2 regions of the Streptomyces sp. NPDC004788 genome follow, and region 2 is predicted to be linked to the other one. Evidence: predicted binding sites of a transcription regulator. Region 2 holds the regulator's gene; the other holds the start of a gene.
What was found. Region 2 encodes HrcA, which represses chaperone genes, less so after heat shock. Its sites were predicted from a motif close to TTNGCACTCNGNNNNNCNGAGTGCNAA; they were not measured.
Positions count from the first base shown of each region.

Region 1: the regulator HrcA is predicted to act here: its motif matches at 827-853, upstream of groL (chaperonin GroEL).

Region 1 is NZ_JBSGBF010000001.1:120,101-127,732, forward strand. Features, by position in the region: gene ACWEJX_RS00615 (MoaD/ThiS family protein) at 1-10, shown strand, start outside; gene ACWEJX_RS00620 (cold-shock protein) at 451-657, shown strand; gene groL (chaperonin GroEL) at 1,019-2,641, shown strand; gene ACWEJX_RS00630 (carboxypeptidase regulatory-like domain-containing protein) at 2,776-4,449, opposite strand; gene ACWEJX_RS00635 (hypothetical protein) at 4,439-6,091, opposite strand; gene ACWEJX_RS00640 (SRPBCC family protein) at 6,299-6,775, shown strand; gene ACWEJX_RS00645 (RNA-guided endonuclease InsQ/TnpB family protein) at 7,094-7,632, opposite strand, start outside.
Region 2 is NZ_JBSGBF010000061.1:24,602-32,233, forward strand. Features, by position in the region: gene dnaJ (molecular chaperone DnaJ) at 1-750, opposite strand, end outside; gene hrcA (heat-inducible transcriptional repressor HrcA) at 751-1,770, opposite strand; gene ACWEJX_RS24565 (MBL fold metallo-hydrolase) at 1,927-2,649, shown strand; gene ACWEJX_RS24570 (DUF3097 domain-containing protein) at 2,660-3,463, shown strand; gene hemW (radical SAM family heme chaperone HemW) at 3,486-4,718, opposite strand; gene ACWEJX_RS24580 (AMP-dependent synthetase/ligase) at 4,793-6,667, opposite strand; gene lepA (translation elongation factor 4) at 6,913-7,632, opposite strand, start outside.

The DNA.
Region 1 (7,632 bases), on a different contig from region 2:
CGGAGGCTGACCGTCCAGCGCGGTACCGGACGCCGCCGATCCTTACCCGCGGTACTACCCGCGGGTACCGAAGTTCCCTGAATTGCCCCTTCCGCAGCAAGAAGCGGAAGGGGCAATTCTGCATGGTTGAGCGCGGTAGAGTTGGGGAAGTCCCCTCCGCTGCGCATGCCAGACGCATATGAGAATGCGCCTCGGCACGACAAGAAGTAGCCAAAGTGCCCGTGCCTTGTGTACCTTCTGCGCACTTTGCCGGGCCCGACTTGCCCCGGAATTCAGCGTAATCTCCCCAATTCCCCTTTCCGGCGTGCCCAGAATTCTCGTCCGATTGACCTGTTGCAGAGGGCAGTTGGGCAGATACATTCAGCCGCGGTCGACGCGTTCCGGCGCAGGGTCTGACCCGGGTCCGCGAAGTGCGGATCCGCGCAAGGGCCAGTAATAGGGGAGTTAGGCATGGCTCAGGGCACCGTCAAGTGGTTCAACGCGGAGAAGGGCTACGGCTTCATCGCGGTCGACGGTGGTGCGGATGTTTTCGTCCACTACAGCGCGATCCAGATGGACGGCTACCGCACCCTTGAAGAAGGGCAGCGGGTCGAGTTCGAGATCTCGCAGGGCCAGAAGGGTCCGCAGGCGGACATGGTCAAGCTCGCCACCGCCTGAGCGCGGCGCGATCGGCCACCGACGCACTTCCGTCGAGGGGCCCGCATCCTGACCGGGATGCGGGCCCCTCGCGCATGCGCGGGCGCGTACGGGCGGGCGCACGCGGGTACGTGTACGGGGCCGAAGCGCCGGGTTGTGCGCCCGAGAGGTGGTCGATCCTCCGTAGTCGCTTGCACTCGCATGGGGCGAGTGCTAATCATTGGCGTTAGCACTCTCACGCTGAGAGTGCTTACGAGGATCGGGCAGACGAGGCCGCCGACCGCGTGGGGCAAGGAACCACGAGGGCGCGCCGGCCGTCCGTCGCGGGCGTCGGCGCGGTCCTGGAGCGTTATCCACCCCATGTCCGGGAGGACCACTTCACATGGCCAAGATCATCGCGTTCGACGAGGAGGCCCGGCGCGGTCTCGAGCGCGGCATGAACCAGCTCGCTGACGCCGTCAAGGTCACCCTCGGCCCGAAGGGCCGCAACGTCGTCCTCGAGAAGAAGTGGGGCGCCCCCACGATCACCAACGATGGTGTCTCCATCGCCAAGGAGATCGAGCTCGAGGACCCGTACGAGAAGATCGGCGCCGAGCTGGTCAAGGAAGTCGCCAAGAAGACGGACGACGTCGCCGGCGACGGTACGACCACCGCCACCGTTCTCGCCCAGGCGCTGGTCCGCGAGGGCCTGCGCAACGTCGCCGCGGGTGCCAACCCGATGGCCCTCAAGCGCGGCATCGAGAAGGCCGTCGAGGCCGTCTCCGGCGCGCTGCTCGACCAGGCGAAGGAGGTCGAGACGAAGGAGCAGATCGCCTCCACCGCCTCCATCTCCGCCGCCGACACCCAGATCGGCGAGCTCATCGCCGAGGCCATGGACAAGGTCGGCAAGGAAGGCGTCATCACCGTCGAGGAGTCCCAGACCTTCGGTCTGGAGCTGGAGCTCACCGAGGGTATGCGCTTCGACAAGGGCTACATCTCGGCGTACTTCGCGACCGACATGGAGCGCATGGAGGCCGCGCTCGAGGACCCGTACATCCTCATCGTCAACTCCAAGATCTCCTCCGTGAAGGACCTCCTCCCGCTCCTGGAGAAGGTCATGCAGTCGGGCAAGCCGCTGCTGATCATCGCCGAGGACGTCGAGGGCGAGGCCCTGTCGACCCTGGTCGTCAACAAGATCCGCGGCACCTTCAAGTCCGTCGCCGTCAAGGCTCCGGGCTTCGGCGACCGCCGCAAGGCCATGCTGAACGACATCGCCATCCTCACCGGCGGCACGGTCATCTCCGAGGAGGTCGGCCTCAAGCTGGAGAACGCCGGTCTCGACCTCCTGGGCCGCGCCCGCAAGGTCGTCATCACCAAGGACGAGACGACGATCGTCGACGGTGCCGGTGACAGCGAGCAGGTCGCGGGCCGCGTGAACCAGATCCGCGCCGAGATCGAGAACTCCGACTCGGACTACGACCGCGAGAAGCTCCAGGAGCGCCTGGCGAAGCTCGCCGGTGGCGTCGCCGTCATCAAGGCCGGTGCCGCGACCGAGGTCGAGCTCAAGGAGCGCAAGCACCGCATCGAGGACGCCGTCCGCAACGCGAAGGCGGCCGTCGAGGAGGGCATCGTCGCCGGTGGTGGCGTGGCCCTGCTGCAGGCCTCCGCGGTCTTCGAGAAGCTGGAGCTGGACGGCGACGAGGCCACCGGTGCCAACATCGTCAAGCTGGCCCTGGAGGCCCCGCTGAAGCAGATCGCCGTCAACGGTGGTCTCGAGGGCGGCGTCATCGTCGAGAAGGTGCGCAACCTGCCCGTCGGCCACGGCCTGAACGCCGCGACCGGTGAGTACGTCGACATGATCGCCGAGGGCATCATCGACCCCGCCAAGGTGACCCGTTCCGCGCTGCAGAACGCGTCCTCCATCGCGGCCCTGTTCCTCACCACCGAGGCCGTCATCGCCGACAAGCCGGAGAAGGCCGCCGCGCCGGCCGGCGGCGGCATGCCGGGCGGTGACATGGACTTCTGATCCTGAGGGATCGGAAAGCTCCATAAGGACGCCGAAGGGCGGCACCCGAGAGGGTGCCGCCCTTCAGTCATTCCCGACAGCCGTTTCCGACAGGTCGTTCCCGAAGCGGGTCAGTGAGCGGGTCAGTGAGCCGGTCAGCGCACGTCGACCCAGTCCTGGCCGCTGAACGTCTGGAAGTGCGTCGCGTCGCCGTAGTACCGGATCTGGTACCAGCCGTCGGCCGAGGCCGTGGTCTTCAGCGAGACCGCGCCCGTCGACGAGGACTTGCCGGAGGCGACCTGCTTCCAGCTGGTGCTCGACCCCCACGGCTTGAACCAGATGCTCACCGACTGCGAGCCCAGACCGCGCCAGGCGCCGCTGGTGTAGTGCTGCAGCGAGCCCGTCACCGTGATCGCCGAGCCCTTCGCCACCGGGTCCGGAGAGGCCTTGAGGCCGGTGACCCGGGTCTCGGTGCGGGTGACGTGGAACGGGGCGCTGACGGACTCCGAGAGGTAGTCGTTCGTCAGGTGGCGGAGCCGGAACCAGCCGCCCTTGTTCCAGACGGCGAGGCCGAAGTAGGTCCGCCCGCCGTAGTTGTTGTAGAACTTCGTCGAGCCGATCTGCTTCCAGCCGGTCTTGCCGTCCGGGGACTGCTCCAGGACGACCGTCTGCTGGGACGAGGTGCCGGACGAGTCCGTGTACGGGGAGCGGAGCTCGCCGTACACGCTGAGCCGCGCGTCGGTGCCGAGCTTGTAGCCCACCACCGAGGTGCGGGAGTCCGCCGGCAGCGTGAGCGGCCCGTTCGCGTAGGCGTACAGGAACGGGTCGGCCGACCACACCGACCAGCCGGACCACTCGCCGAACTGGTAGTCGTATCCCGCGGCGGCGACGAGCCGCACGCTGAACCGGCCGTCGGCGTCGGTGCGCACGGTCGTGGGGACACCGCTGCCGAGTCGGGCGTTCAGGGCCGCGTTCGCCAGCGGGGCGCCGGCCGCGTCCGGGTCGGTGACCCGGCCGCTGATCGTCACGGTCTCGCCGGACACCGCACGGGCCTTGTCGGCCGAGGCGGTGACCGTCGCCCGCTTCTCGTTGCCGCTGGTGTACGCGTTGTACGTCGCGGTGCCGTGCACCTCGGCGCTGTTCTCGGTGAAGCTGGCCTGGGCCCACGCGTACCGCGACTCCACCGGGACCGCCTCGCCGGCGAACCCGCCGGTCTCGTTGGTCACGGCCGAGCCGAGCACCGTGCCCTCGCCGGTGCGCTCGTACGACACGGTGCGGCCGGGCAGCGGCACCTCGTCGCCCGAGCCGGGCTGGACGCCGAGCAGAATGCCCTTCGGGTGCAGGTTCGGGTCGGTCCAGCTCGGGTCGCCGAGGGTGAAGTCGCGCAGCTGCGGCTTCAGCGTGAAGTCGAGCGTGCCCGCGTCCGTCCGCGTCACCGTGTTGCCCGCCGAGTCCGTGGCGGTGACGTCGATCGCGTACCGGCCGAGCGACGGGATGGTGCCGCCGTCCTCGGTGAGCTTGAGCGTGGCCGCCTGCGGCAGGGCGAAGTGGCCCCGGTTCGACGGGTTCTCCTCCAGGGCCGGGAAGTCGGCGAGGACGGTGTCGCCCTGCCGGACCTTCGCGGAGACGGAGGTGACGGTGGCCTGCGCGGCGTCGGTCCAGGCGGTCACCTGGAAGGTGCCGCGCTGGTTGTCGTCGGTGACGGCGCGGCCGATGCCCACGGGGCTCGGGGCGGGAGCGTCCGCGGCGAGCGCGGGGGTCGCGGCGACGCCCAGGGTGAGCGCCGTGACGAGCGAGACGGCGGACAGCCGTCGGAGGTCAGAGCGCATCGACATAGATCTTCCTCGACTCGCTGTAGAAGTAACCGGACTTCTCCTGCCATCCCAGGGCCCAGGTTCCGTCACCGTAGTTCGTGGTGCTGAAGCTGAAGTTGCCGTAGGAGTTGGTCGGGATGTCCTTCTTGGCCCAGTACCAGCTCGGGTCGCCGTAGGGCTTGTAGTACAGCGTCAGACGCGCGCCCGGCATGGCCTTCCACACCCCGTTGACCTTCTGCTGCACCAGGCCCTTGACGGTCATGCTGCCGCCGGTGCGCGGCCGCGAGGGGCTGATGGTGACGTTGACGATCCGGGTCGGGATGCGGGAGAGGCGGACCGCGCTGCTCACCTTGGCGACGAAGCGGTCCGTCTCCGGGTGGTAGATCCGGTAGACGGCGTTGTCGTAGCCCCAGACCGAGAAGTTGTAGCTGGAGCAGTAGCTGGTGGCCTGCGAGCTGAGCTGGTACCAGCTGGAGCCGCCGTCGAAGGAGACCTGGAGCGCGACCCAGTCGGGCTTGTCGTAGCAGGACACCGAGGCGGTGGTGCTCAGGTTGCCGCTGGCGGTGACCTTCCCGTACTGGTCCAGCCTCATGCTGGTGTTCGTGAACGTGAACTGCTGCGGGACGGCGAGCGCGGCCTTGGAGGTCGGCAGGTTGTTGCCGCTGCCGTAGTAGACCGAGGGACGCAGGCTCGTGTAGGCGCCGGTGGTCGAGTACTGCACCCGCACCGGGTAGTCGAAGTTGCCGTCGGCGAGCGTGGTGCCGGTGCCGATCGCGTTCTGCAGCGAGGTGCCGTACTGGTAGCGCTCGGTACCGGTGGTGATCAGCGGCGCCTGCGGGAAGGCCTTCCAGCCGTCCTGGGTCAGGCGGTCGACGTGTCCGCGGACCTGGACGGTGGTGCCCGCGTTGACGCGGTACTTGGAGGCGTCCGAGGTGATCCGGTACGTCAGCTTCTCGACGCCCACGGCGGGCAGCGCGCGGGCGTCGTCCGGGTCGACGTCGGCCGTGGCCTGGACCTCGGCCTGGCCGCCGGTGATCTCGGCGTCCGGGGTGTACGGCAGCGAGAAGGTGCCGTCCGCACCGGTCGTCGCCACGGCGGTGGCGGTCGTCGACTGGGCGTAGGCGTCCTTCAGGTTGAAGGTGACCTTCACCGTGGTGCCGGCGGCGGCCGTGGTGCGCTCGTCGGTGGCCGGGTTCCACGTGGTGGCCTTGCCGGACAGGACGACGTCGCGCTGGTCGTAGCTGGTGGTCTTGCGGTCGAAGGCGACCGAGGAGACAGCGGCGTGCAGCTTGTAGCCGAAGGTGCCGCCGGTCCAGTGCGTCACGAGGCCGTTCGGCAGCCGGTAGTCGACGGCGACCGGGTAGTCGCCGAGGGCGGTGCCCTCGGGGAGCTTGACCGGCTCGTCCGTGGTCCAGGCGTCGTATGCGGTCGAGGTGAGCGCGTCGGTCGAGGCGAGCACGGCGGCGTCCGGGGCGGTGGAGGCGAGGACGCTCACCTTCACCCAGAGCGCGGTGCTCGGCAGGCCCTTGAGGGTCAGCCGGCCGTCGTCCTGGGTGGTGGTGCTGCTGACGGTCGCGGCGTACGCGGTCGGGGCCGCGACGGCGACGGGCAGGATGGTGCCTGCCGAGAGTGTGAATACGGTTGCCGCACGTACCAAGGCATGCGGCAGCGTGCGCGTAGAGCGCATCTGAGGGACCCCCCACAGGTCAGAAGGCGGCGCACGTGGTCGTGCAGGCCGCGTGTAGGCACGATAGCGCTTGCGGGTTGAACGTGTTCACTCGATTACCCGTTCGTCCCTTTCGCCTCATGAGTTCGTCAGGGTCATCCTGGAGAGGAGGGCCCCCGCGAGGACGGGAGAGGTCACATGATCACGGTGCTGAGCACGCCGGCGGACCGCGAGCTGATCATCACGCGCACCTTCGACGCCCCCGTGCGGCGCGTCTGGGAGGCGTGGACGCGCCCGGAGCACGTACGCCGGTGGTACGGCTCCGCCGCGCTGACCATGTCGGTCTGCGACATCGACCTGCGCCCGGGCGGCGCCTGGCGCTGGGGCCAGCGCACCCCCGACGGCCAGGAGATCGTCTTCTCCGGCAGGTACGAGGAGATCGTCCCGGCAGAGCGCCTCGTCTACACCGAGCTCTTCGAGCAGATGCCGGACGCCGCCCCGGTCCACGTCACCCTCACCTTCGACGCCACCCCGACCGGCGGCACCGCCCTGACCAGCACCTCCCTCTGGCCCTCGTCGGAGATCCGGGACCAGGCGCTGACGGCGGGGATGGAGGCGGGGGTGCGGGAGCAGTACGACAGGCTGGCGGAGTATGTGACGGGGATGGGGGCCTGACGGGGCCGGGTCAAGACACGTAGTCCTTGAGGTCGGGACACGTAGTGTATGCACGACTATCGGACGTCACCGTAGAGGCATATGACGCTGCTTGACCTCCGCCTCCCCGCGCTGAAGGCACGGGGATTCTCCGCCTGCTATGGTCCCGGTTGTTTCCGGGCCCACGGCTTCGGGTGGGTTCCTGGTTCCTCCCCACGCGGGGTGGGGGTTGTGCGCGCTGCCAGGCTGCGGCCGGGTCTTACGTGCGCTCCGCAGGCGTTTACCCGCGCCGTTGCCGGCGTGGGGCCCCCGGTCCGGGGGTGGGTGGTACTGATCTGTTCAGGCCGTGATGGCGCGGCGGCCTTCGTGGAGGACGTTGAGTCCGGCGTTCCAGTCCCGGTCGTGCCTGGTGTCGCAGTTCGGGCAGGTCCACTGCCGGACGTGGAGTGGCTTGGGTCCGTCGCGGTGTCCGCAGGCGGAACATATCTGCGAGGACGGGAAGGCCCGGTCGACCTTGGAGAAGGTGCGTCCGCGCCGGGTCGCCTTGTACTCCAGGAACGTTACGAACTGTCCCCATCCGGCGTCGTGGACGCTCCTGGCCAGGCGGGTGCGTGCCAGTCCTCGCACGTTCAGGGTCTCGGTGTAGACGGCTTGGTTCTCGCTCGTCAGCTTGTGAGACCACTGGTGGTGAAAGTTCCGGCGCGCATCAGCGACCTGGGCGTGTGCGCGGGCGACCTTGATACGGGCCTTGTCCCGGTTGTTCGATCCTTTCGCCTTGCGGGAGAGTTCCCGCTGCCGCTTGTTGAGTTTCTTCTCCGCCTTCCGCAGATACCGAGGTGAGGCGATGTGCGAGCCGTCGGAGAGGACCGCGAACCTGG
Region 2 (7,632 bases):
GACGTACAGGTCGCCGGCGGGGCCGCCGCCGGGGCCGACCTCGCCCTCGCCCGCGAGCTGGATGCGGGTGCCGTTGTCGACACCGGCCGGGATCTTGACCGTGAGCGTACGGCGGGACCGCACGCGGCCGTCGCCGGCGCACTCCGGGCACGGGGTCGGCACGACCGTGCCGAAGCCCTGGCACTGCGGGCAGGGGCGCGAGGTCATGACCTGGCCCAGGAAGGACCGGGTGACCTGCGAGACCTCACCGCGGCCGCGGCACATGTCACACGTCTGCGCGGAGGTGCCGGGCGCGGCGCCCTCGCCGGAGCAGGTGGTGCAGACGACGGCCGTGTCGACCTGGATGTCCTTGGTGGTGCCGAAGGCCGCCTCGTCGAGGGTGACCTCCAGGCGGATCATCGCGTCCTGGCCGCGCCGGGTGCGCGAGCGCGGGCCGCGCTGGGACGCCGTACCGAAGAAGGCGTCCATGATGTCCGAGAAGTTCCCGAAGCCGCCCGCGCCGAAGCCGCCGGCCCCGGCGCCGCCGCCGGAGGCGGACAGCGGGTCACCGCCGAGGTCGTAGACCTGCTTCTTCTGCGGGTCCGACAGCACCTCGTAAGCGGCGTTGATCTCCTTGAACCGCTCCTGAGTCTTCGGGTCCGGGTTCACGTCCGGGTGAAGCTCACGGGCGAGCCGGCGGAAGGCCTTCTTGATCTCGTCCTGCGACGCGTCGCGGCGAACGCCGAGTACGGCGTAGTAGTCGGTGGCCACTTACGACTCCGCCAGGATCTGTCCGACGTAACGTGCCACTGCGCGTACCGCTCCCATCGTTCCGGGGTAATCCATGCGGGTCGGTCCGACCACGCCGAGTTTGGCGACTGCCTCGCCGCCGGAACCGTAGCCGACCGAGACGACCGACGTGGACGTCAGGCCCTCGTGGGCGTTCTCGTGCCCGATGCGTACGGTCATGCCCGACTCCTTGGCCTCGCCGAGCAGCTTGAGGAGCACGACCTGCTCCTCAAGCGCCTCCAGGACGGGCCTGATCGTCAGGGGGAAGTCGTGTCCGAAGCGGGTCAGATTGGCGGTGCCGCCGATCATGAGCCGCTCCTCCTGCTCCTCCACCAGGGTTTCGAGCAGGGTCGCGAGCACGGTCGACACCGTGCCGCGGTCCTCGCTGTCCTCGAAGGACTCCGGCAGGTCCTGCACCAGCTGCGGCACGTCCGCGAAGCGGCGGCCGACGACGCGGCTGTTGAGGCGGGCCCGCAGGTCGGCGAGGGAGGTCTCGCCGAAGGGCGCCGGGCAGTCGATCACGCGCTGCTCGACCCGGCCGGTGTCCGTGATGAGCACGAGCATCAGCCGGGCGGGGGCGAGTGACAGCAGTTCCACGTGCCGGACCGTCGAACGGGTCAGCGACGGGTACTGCACGACGGCGACCTGGCGGGTCAGCTGCGCGAGCAGCCGGACCGTGCGGCCGACGACGTCGTCGAGGTCGACGGCTCCGTCGAGGAAGTTGTGGATGGCGCGCCGCTCGGGGGTGGACAGCGGCTTGACGCCGGCCAGCCGGTCGACGAAGAGGCGGTAGCCCTTGTCGGTGGGGATGCGGCCGGCACTGGTGTGGGGCTGGGCGATGTAGCCCTCCTCCTCCAGGACGGCCATGTCGTTGCGCACGGTGGCGGGCGAGACGCCGAGCCTGTGCCGCTCGGTGAGCGCCTTGGAGCCGACGGGCTCCTCCGTCCCGACGTAGTCCTGGACGATGGCGCGCAGCACCTCGAGTCTGCGTTCGCTGAGCATCGTGCGCACCTCCAGCTGTCGATCCGGTTCCGGTTGCTCCGGTTTTGGCACTCACCCTGTCCGAGTGCCAGGAAACCCCCGGCCAGTGTACGGCGGCGGACATCGCTCCTGGCAAGGAGGCGGGCTCGGCGGCGCCGCAACGGTTAGCGTCTCGCCATGGACACGGACTGGGAAGCGTACGGCTGGGAGCGGCTCGGCGAGGGCGTGGGCCGCCGCCGGCTGCCGGGCTGGGACGCCACGGTGGGCCTGGTGACCGGGCGGGACGCGGTGCTGCTGTACGACACGGGCGCCACGCTCGCGCAGGGCGCCGAACTCCACGCGGATGTGGCGGCTCTCACGGGCGGCCGCAGGGTGACGCACATCGCACTCAGCCATCCGCACTTCGACCATGTGCTCGGCACGGCGGTCTTCGCCGGTGCCGAGGTGTTCGGCGCGGTGGGCGTGGACGCGCTGCTGCGGCGGGAGGCGGACGAGCTGCGGGCGGACGCGGTACGGCACGGGGTGGACGAGGCGGTCGCGGCGGAGGCCGTCGAGGCGCTGGTGGCCCCGCGGCACACCGTCTCCGGCGAGTGGACCCTCGACCTCGGCGGCCGTCAGGTCCTCCTCGCGAACGTCGGCCCCGGCCACACGGGCCACGACCTGGCCCTTTTCGTACCCGGCGCCACTGAGGTGGTCTTCTGCGGCGACCTCGTCGAGGAGTCCGGCGAACCCCAGGCGGGCCCGGACGCCATCCCCATCCGCTGGCCGGCCGCCCTCGACCGGCTGCTCTCGCTGGGCGGCGAGGAGGCGGTGTACGTGCCGGGGCACGGCGCGGTGGTGGACGCGGCGTTCGTACGACGCCAGCGCGATGAACTGGCACGCCGCTTCGAGGTGTCGTAGCGTCCCCCAAATGCGCAGCTACAACCCGGATCTGACACCTCCTTGGAAGAAATCGGCCCCCGTGCCGGAGGTCCCGGCGGACCGTGACCTCGTCGTCGAGGAGGTCACGACCGGGTTCTGCGGTGCCGTGATCCGCTGCGAGGCGGGCACGGTGACGCTGGAGGACCGCTTCGGCAAGCACCGGGTCTTCCCGCTGGAACCGCGCGGCTTCCTCCTGGAGGGCCGGGTCGTCACCCTGGTCCGCCCCTCCTCGGGCGCCCCGGCGCGCCCCACCCGTACCGCCTCCGGCTCGATCGCCGTCCCGGGCGCCCGGGCCCGGGTCGCCAGGGCGGGCCGGATCTACGTCGAGGGCCGCCACGACGCCGAGCTGGTGGAGCGTGTCTGGGGCGACGACCTGCGGATCGAGGGCGTCGTCGTCGAGTACCTGGAGGGCGTCGACGACCTGCCGGCCATCGTCGCCGACTTCGCCCCGGCCCCGGACGCCCGCCTCGGCGTCCTGGTCGACCACCTGGTCGAGGGCTCCAAGGAGTCCCGCATCGCCGCCCAGGTCTCCTCCCCGGACGTCCTCGTCGTCGGCCACCCCTACATCGACGTCTGGCAGGCCGTGAAGCCCGCCGCCCTCGGCATCCCCGCCTGGCCCACCGTCCCCCGCGGCCAGGACTGGAAGACCGGCGTCTGCCGCGCCCTCGGCTGGCCGGAGAACACGGGCGCGGCGTGGCAGCACATCCTGTCGCGGGTGCGCTCGTACAAGGACCTGGAGCCGGAGCTGCTGGGCCGGGTCGAAGAACTGATCGACTTCGTGACGGCGCCGTGACGCCCGCACGGGCGTGGGCGCCCTAGTCCACCAGGTCCCGCACCACCGCGTCGGCCAGCAGTCGGCCCCGCAGCGTCAGCACCGCCCGTCCCGCCGCGTACGGCGCGGCGTCCAGCAGGCCGTCCGCCAGCGCCCGCTCCGCCGCCGCCAGACCCGCCGGCTTCAGCAGTCCCAACTCGACGCCCTCCCGCAGCCGGAGCTCAAGGAGCACCCGCTCCACGCGCCGGTCCTCGTCCGACAGGACCTCGCGCCCGGCCCCCGGCGACTTGCCGGAGCCCAGCGCCGCCGCGTACGCACCCGGGTGCTTCACGTTCCACCAGCGGACGCCGCCGACGTGGCTGTGGGCGCCCGGGCCGGCGCCCCACCAGTCGGCACCGCGCCAGTAGAGCTCGTTGTGGAGGCAGCGGCCGGCGTCGGAGGTGGCCCAGTTGGAGACCTCGTACCACTGGAAGCCCGCTCCGGAGAGCACGTCCTCCGCTATCAGGTACCGGTCGGCGTGGGCGTCGTCGTCCGTCATGGGTATCTCGCCGCGCCGGATGCGCCGGGCCAGCTGGGTGCCCTCCTCGACGATCAGCGCGTAGGCGCTGATGTGGTCGGGTCCGGCGCCGATCGCCGCGTCGAGGGACGCCCGCCAGTCGTCGTCGGACTCGCCGGGCGTGCCGTAGATCAGGTCGAGGTTGACGTGCTCGAAGCCGGCGGCCCGCGCCTCGGCGACGCACGCCTCCGGCCGCCCGGGCGTGTGGCTGCGGTCGAGGATCTTCAGCACGTGCTGCCGGGCGCTCTGCATGCCGAAGGAGATCCGGTTGAAGCCGCCCTCGCGCAGCGTGGCCAGATACGCGGGGTCGACGGACTCCGGGTTGGCCTCCGTCGTCACCTCGGCGTCGTCGGCGAGCCCGAACTCGTCCCGGATCGCCCCGAGCATCGCCACGAGGTCGCCCGCGTCGAGCAGCGTGGGCGTGCCGCCGCCGACGAAGACGGTCCGCACGGGGCGCGGGTCGTCGCCGAGGACCTTGCGGGCGAGCCGTATCTCCTCGGCGACCTGCCCGGCGTAGTTCTCCCGGGAGGCGAGCACGCCGCCGGCACCGCGCAGCTCGCTCGCGGTGTAGGTGTTGAAGTCGCAGTAACCGCACCGGGTGGCGCAGTACGGCACGTGCAGATAGAACCCGAGGGGGCGCTCCCCGGCGCCCTCAAGGGCGTGGGCGGGCAGCGCCCCGTCCTCGGGCATGGGCTCACCATCGGGCAGTACGGAAGGCATGAAGCCATTGTCCCGTACCGCCCGACATCTCCGCCGAGCCTGTGGATAACTCCTGAATCCGCAGGCCAGGGGGGTTACGCCTCCCGCGCGCCCTCGTACATCTCGTCGATCAGGTGCTGGTAGGTCCGCTCCACCACCGGCCGCTTCATCTTCAGGCTCGGCGTGAGCTCGCCGTGCTCGACGTCCAGGTCGCGCGGCAGCAGGCGGAACTTCTTGATCGTCTGCCAGCGCTGGAGGCCCGCGTTGAGGCGGGTGACGTAGCCCTCGATGAGCTTCTCGACCTGCGGGGCGGCGACGACCTCGGCGTACGACTTGCCGCCGAGCTCGTGCTCGGCGGCCCAGCCCTGGATGGCGGGCTCGTCGAGGGCGATGAGCGCGGTGCAGTAGTTGCGGTCGGCGCCGAGCACCACGATGTTGGAGACGAACGGGCAGACGGCCTTGAACTGGCCCTCGATCTCCGTCGGGGCGATGTACTTGCCGCCGGAGGTCTTGAAGAGGTCCTTCTTGCGGTCGGTGATGCGCAGGTAGCCGTCGGCGGACAGCTCGCCGATGTCGCCGGTGTGGAACCAGCCGTCCGGCTCCAGGACCTCGGCGGTCTTCTCCGGCAGGCCGTGGTAGCCCTCCATGATGCCGGGGCTGCGCAGCAGGATCTCGCCGTCGTCGGCGATGCGGACCTCGGTGCCGGGCAGCGGCTTGCCGACGGTGCCGGTGCGGTAGGCCTCGCCGGGGTTGACGAAGGAGGCGGCGGAGGACTCGGTGAGGCCGTAGCCCTCCAGGATGTGGATGCCGGCGCCGGAGAAGAAGTAGCCGATCTCGGGGGCGAGCGCCACGGAGCCGGAGACGGCGGCGCGCAGCCGGCCGCCGAAGGCCTCGCGGAGCTTCTTGTAGACGAGAGCGTCGGCGACCTTGTGCTTGGCGGCGAGGCCGAAGGGCGCGGAGGCGGTGCCGGTGCGGCGGAAGTTGTCCTGGGTGACCTTGGCGTACTCGCGGGCGATGCCGGCCGCCCACTGGAAGATCTTGTACTTGGCCCCGCCGCCCTCGCGGGCCTTGGCGGCGACGCCGTTGTAGACCTTCTCGAAGATGCGCGGGACGGCGGCCATGTAGGTGGGCTGCACGATCGGCAGGTTCACGATGATCTTGTCGATGCGGCCGTCGACGGCGGTGACGTGGCCGACCTCGATCTGGCCCGAGGTGAGCACCTTGCCGAAGACGTGGGCGAGCGGCAGCCACAGGTACTGGACGTCGTCCTGGGTGACGAGACCGGTGGCGGCGATGGCCTTGGCCATGTACGACCAGCTGTCGTGGCGCAGGCGGACGCCCTTGGGGCGGCCGGTGGTGCCCGAGGTGTAGATGAGCGTGGCGAGCTGCTCGCGGCTGATCGCCCCGACGCGCTCCTTGACGACCTCCGGGTGCTTCTCCAGGTACGCCTTGCCGCGCGCCTCCAGGTCGGCGAGGGTCAGCACCCACTCCTCGGAGGTGTCGGCGCCCTCGGCGTCGATGACGACGACGTGGTGGAGGTGGGGCAGGTCGGCGCGGCGCTCGACGGCCTTGGCGAGCTGGTCGGCGTTCTCGGCGATCAGGACGCGCGAGTCGGAGTCGGAGAGGATGAACGCCGACTCCTCGGCGTTGGTCTGCGGGTAGACCGTGGTGACGGCGGCGCCGGCGCACATGACGCCGAGGTCGGCGAGGATCCACTCGACGCGGGTGGCGGAGGCGAGGGCGACCCGTTCCTCCGGCTGGACGCCGAGGTCGATGAGGCCGGCGGCGATGGCGTGGACGCGCTCTGCGGCCTGCGCCCAGCTGAGCGACTTCCACTCGTCGGGGCCCTGGCCTGCGGCGGGGACCGGGTATCGGTACGCCTCCGCGTCGGGGGTCCGCTCGACGCGCTCCAGGAAGAGCGCCGCGACGGACGGCGGCCGGTTCTCGATCAGGGTCTGGGTGTCGCTCACGACGTCCTCCGGGCGGCGGCGGTGCGGTCAGGCGGGGCGCAACTAGGCGTAACTAACTGGCGAGTAACCTTCAGGCGGCTTCAGAGTAGAGCGCCTTGGACTGGCGCGTAAGAGCTTGCATATAACAAACGGGTCTGCACGCCATCGGCGCGCAGACCCGTTCGTGGTGGCCTCGTGGTGACCTCGCGAGGGCCCCGCGAGGGCCCCGTGGGGCCTCACGAGCGCCTCGTCGGGGCGGGGCTCGGCTACTTCTTGGCCTTGCCCGCCGACTCGTCGCTGGACAGGACGGCGATGAAGGCTTCCTGCGGAACCTCCACCGAGCCGACCATCTTCATCCGCTTCTTGCCTTCCTTCTGCTTCTCGAGCAGCTTCCGCTTACGGGAGATGTCACCGCCGTAGCACTTGGCGAGGACGTCCTTGCGGATGGCGCGGATGGTCTCACGGGCGATGACCCGGGAGCCGATGGCGGCCTGGATGGGCACCTCGAACGCCTGCCGCGGGATGAGCTCGCGCAGCTTGGCGACGAGCCGCACACCGTACGCGTAGGCCGCGTCCTTGTGGGTGATCGCCGAGAAGGCGTCGACCTTGTCGCCGTGCAGCAGGATGTCGACCTTGACCAGGCTGGACGCCTGCTCGCCGGTGGGCTCGTAGTCGAGCGAGGCGTAGCCGCGGGTCTTGGACTTCAGCTGGTCGAAGAAGTCGAAGACGATCTCGGCCAGCGGCAGGGTGTAGCGGATCTCGACGCGGTCCTCGGAGAGGTAGTCCATGCCGAGGAGGGTGCCGCGCCGGGTCTGGCAGAGCTCCATGATCGAGCCGATGAACTCGGTGGGGGCCAGGATCGTGGCGCGCACGACCGGCTCGTACACCTCGCTGATCTTGCCCTCGGGGAACTCGCTCGGGTTGGTGACCGTGTGCTCGCTGCCGTCCTCCATGACCACGCGGTAGACCACGTTGGGGGCGGTGGC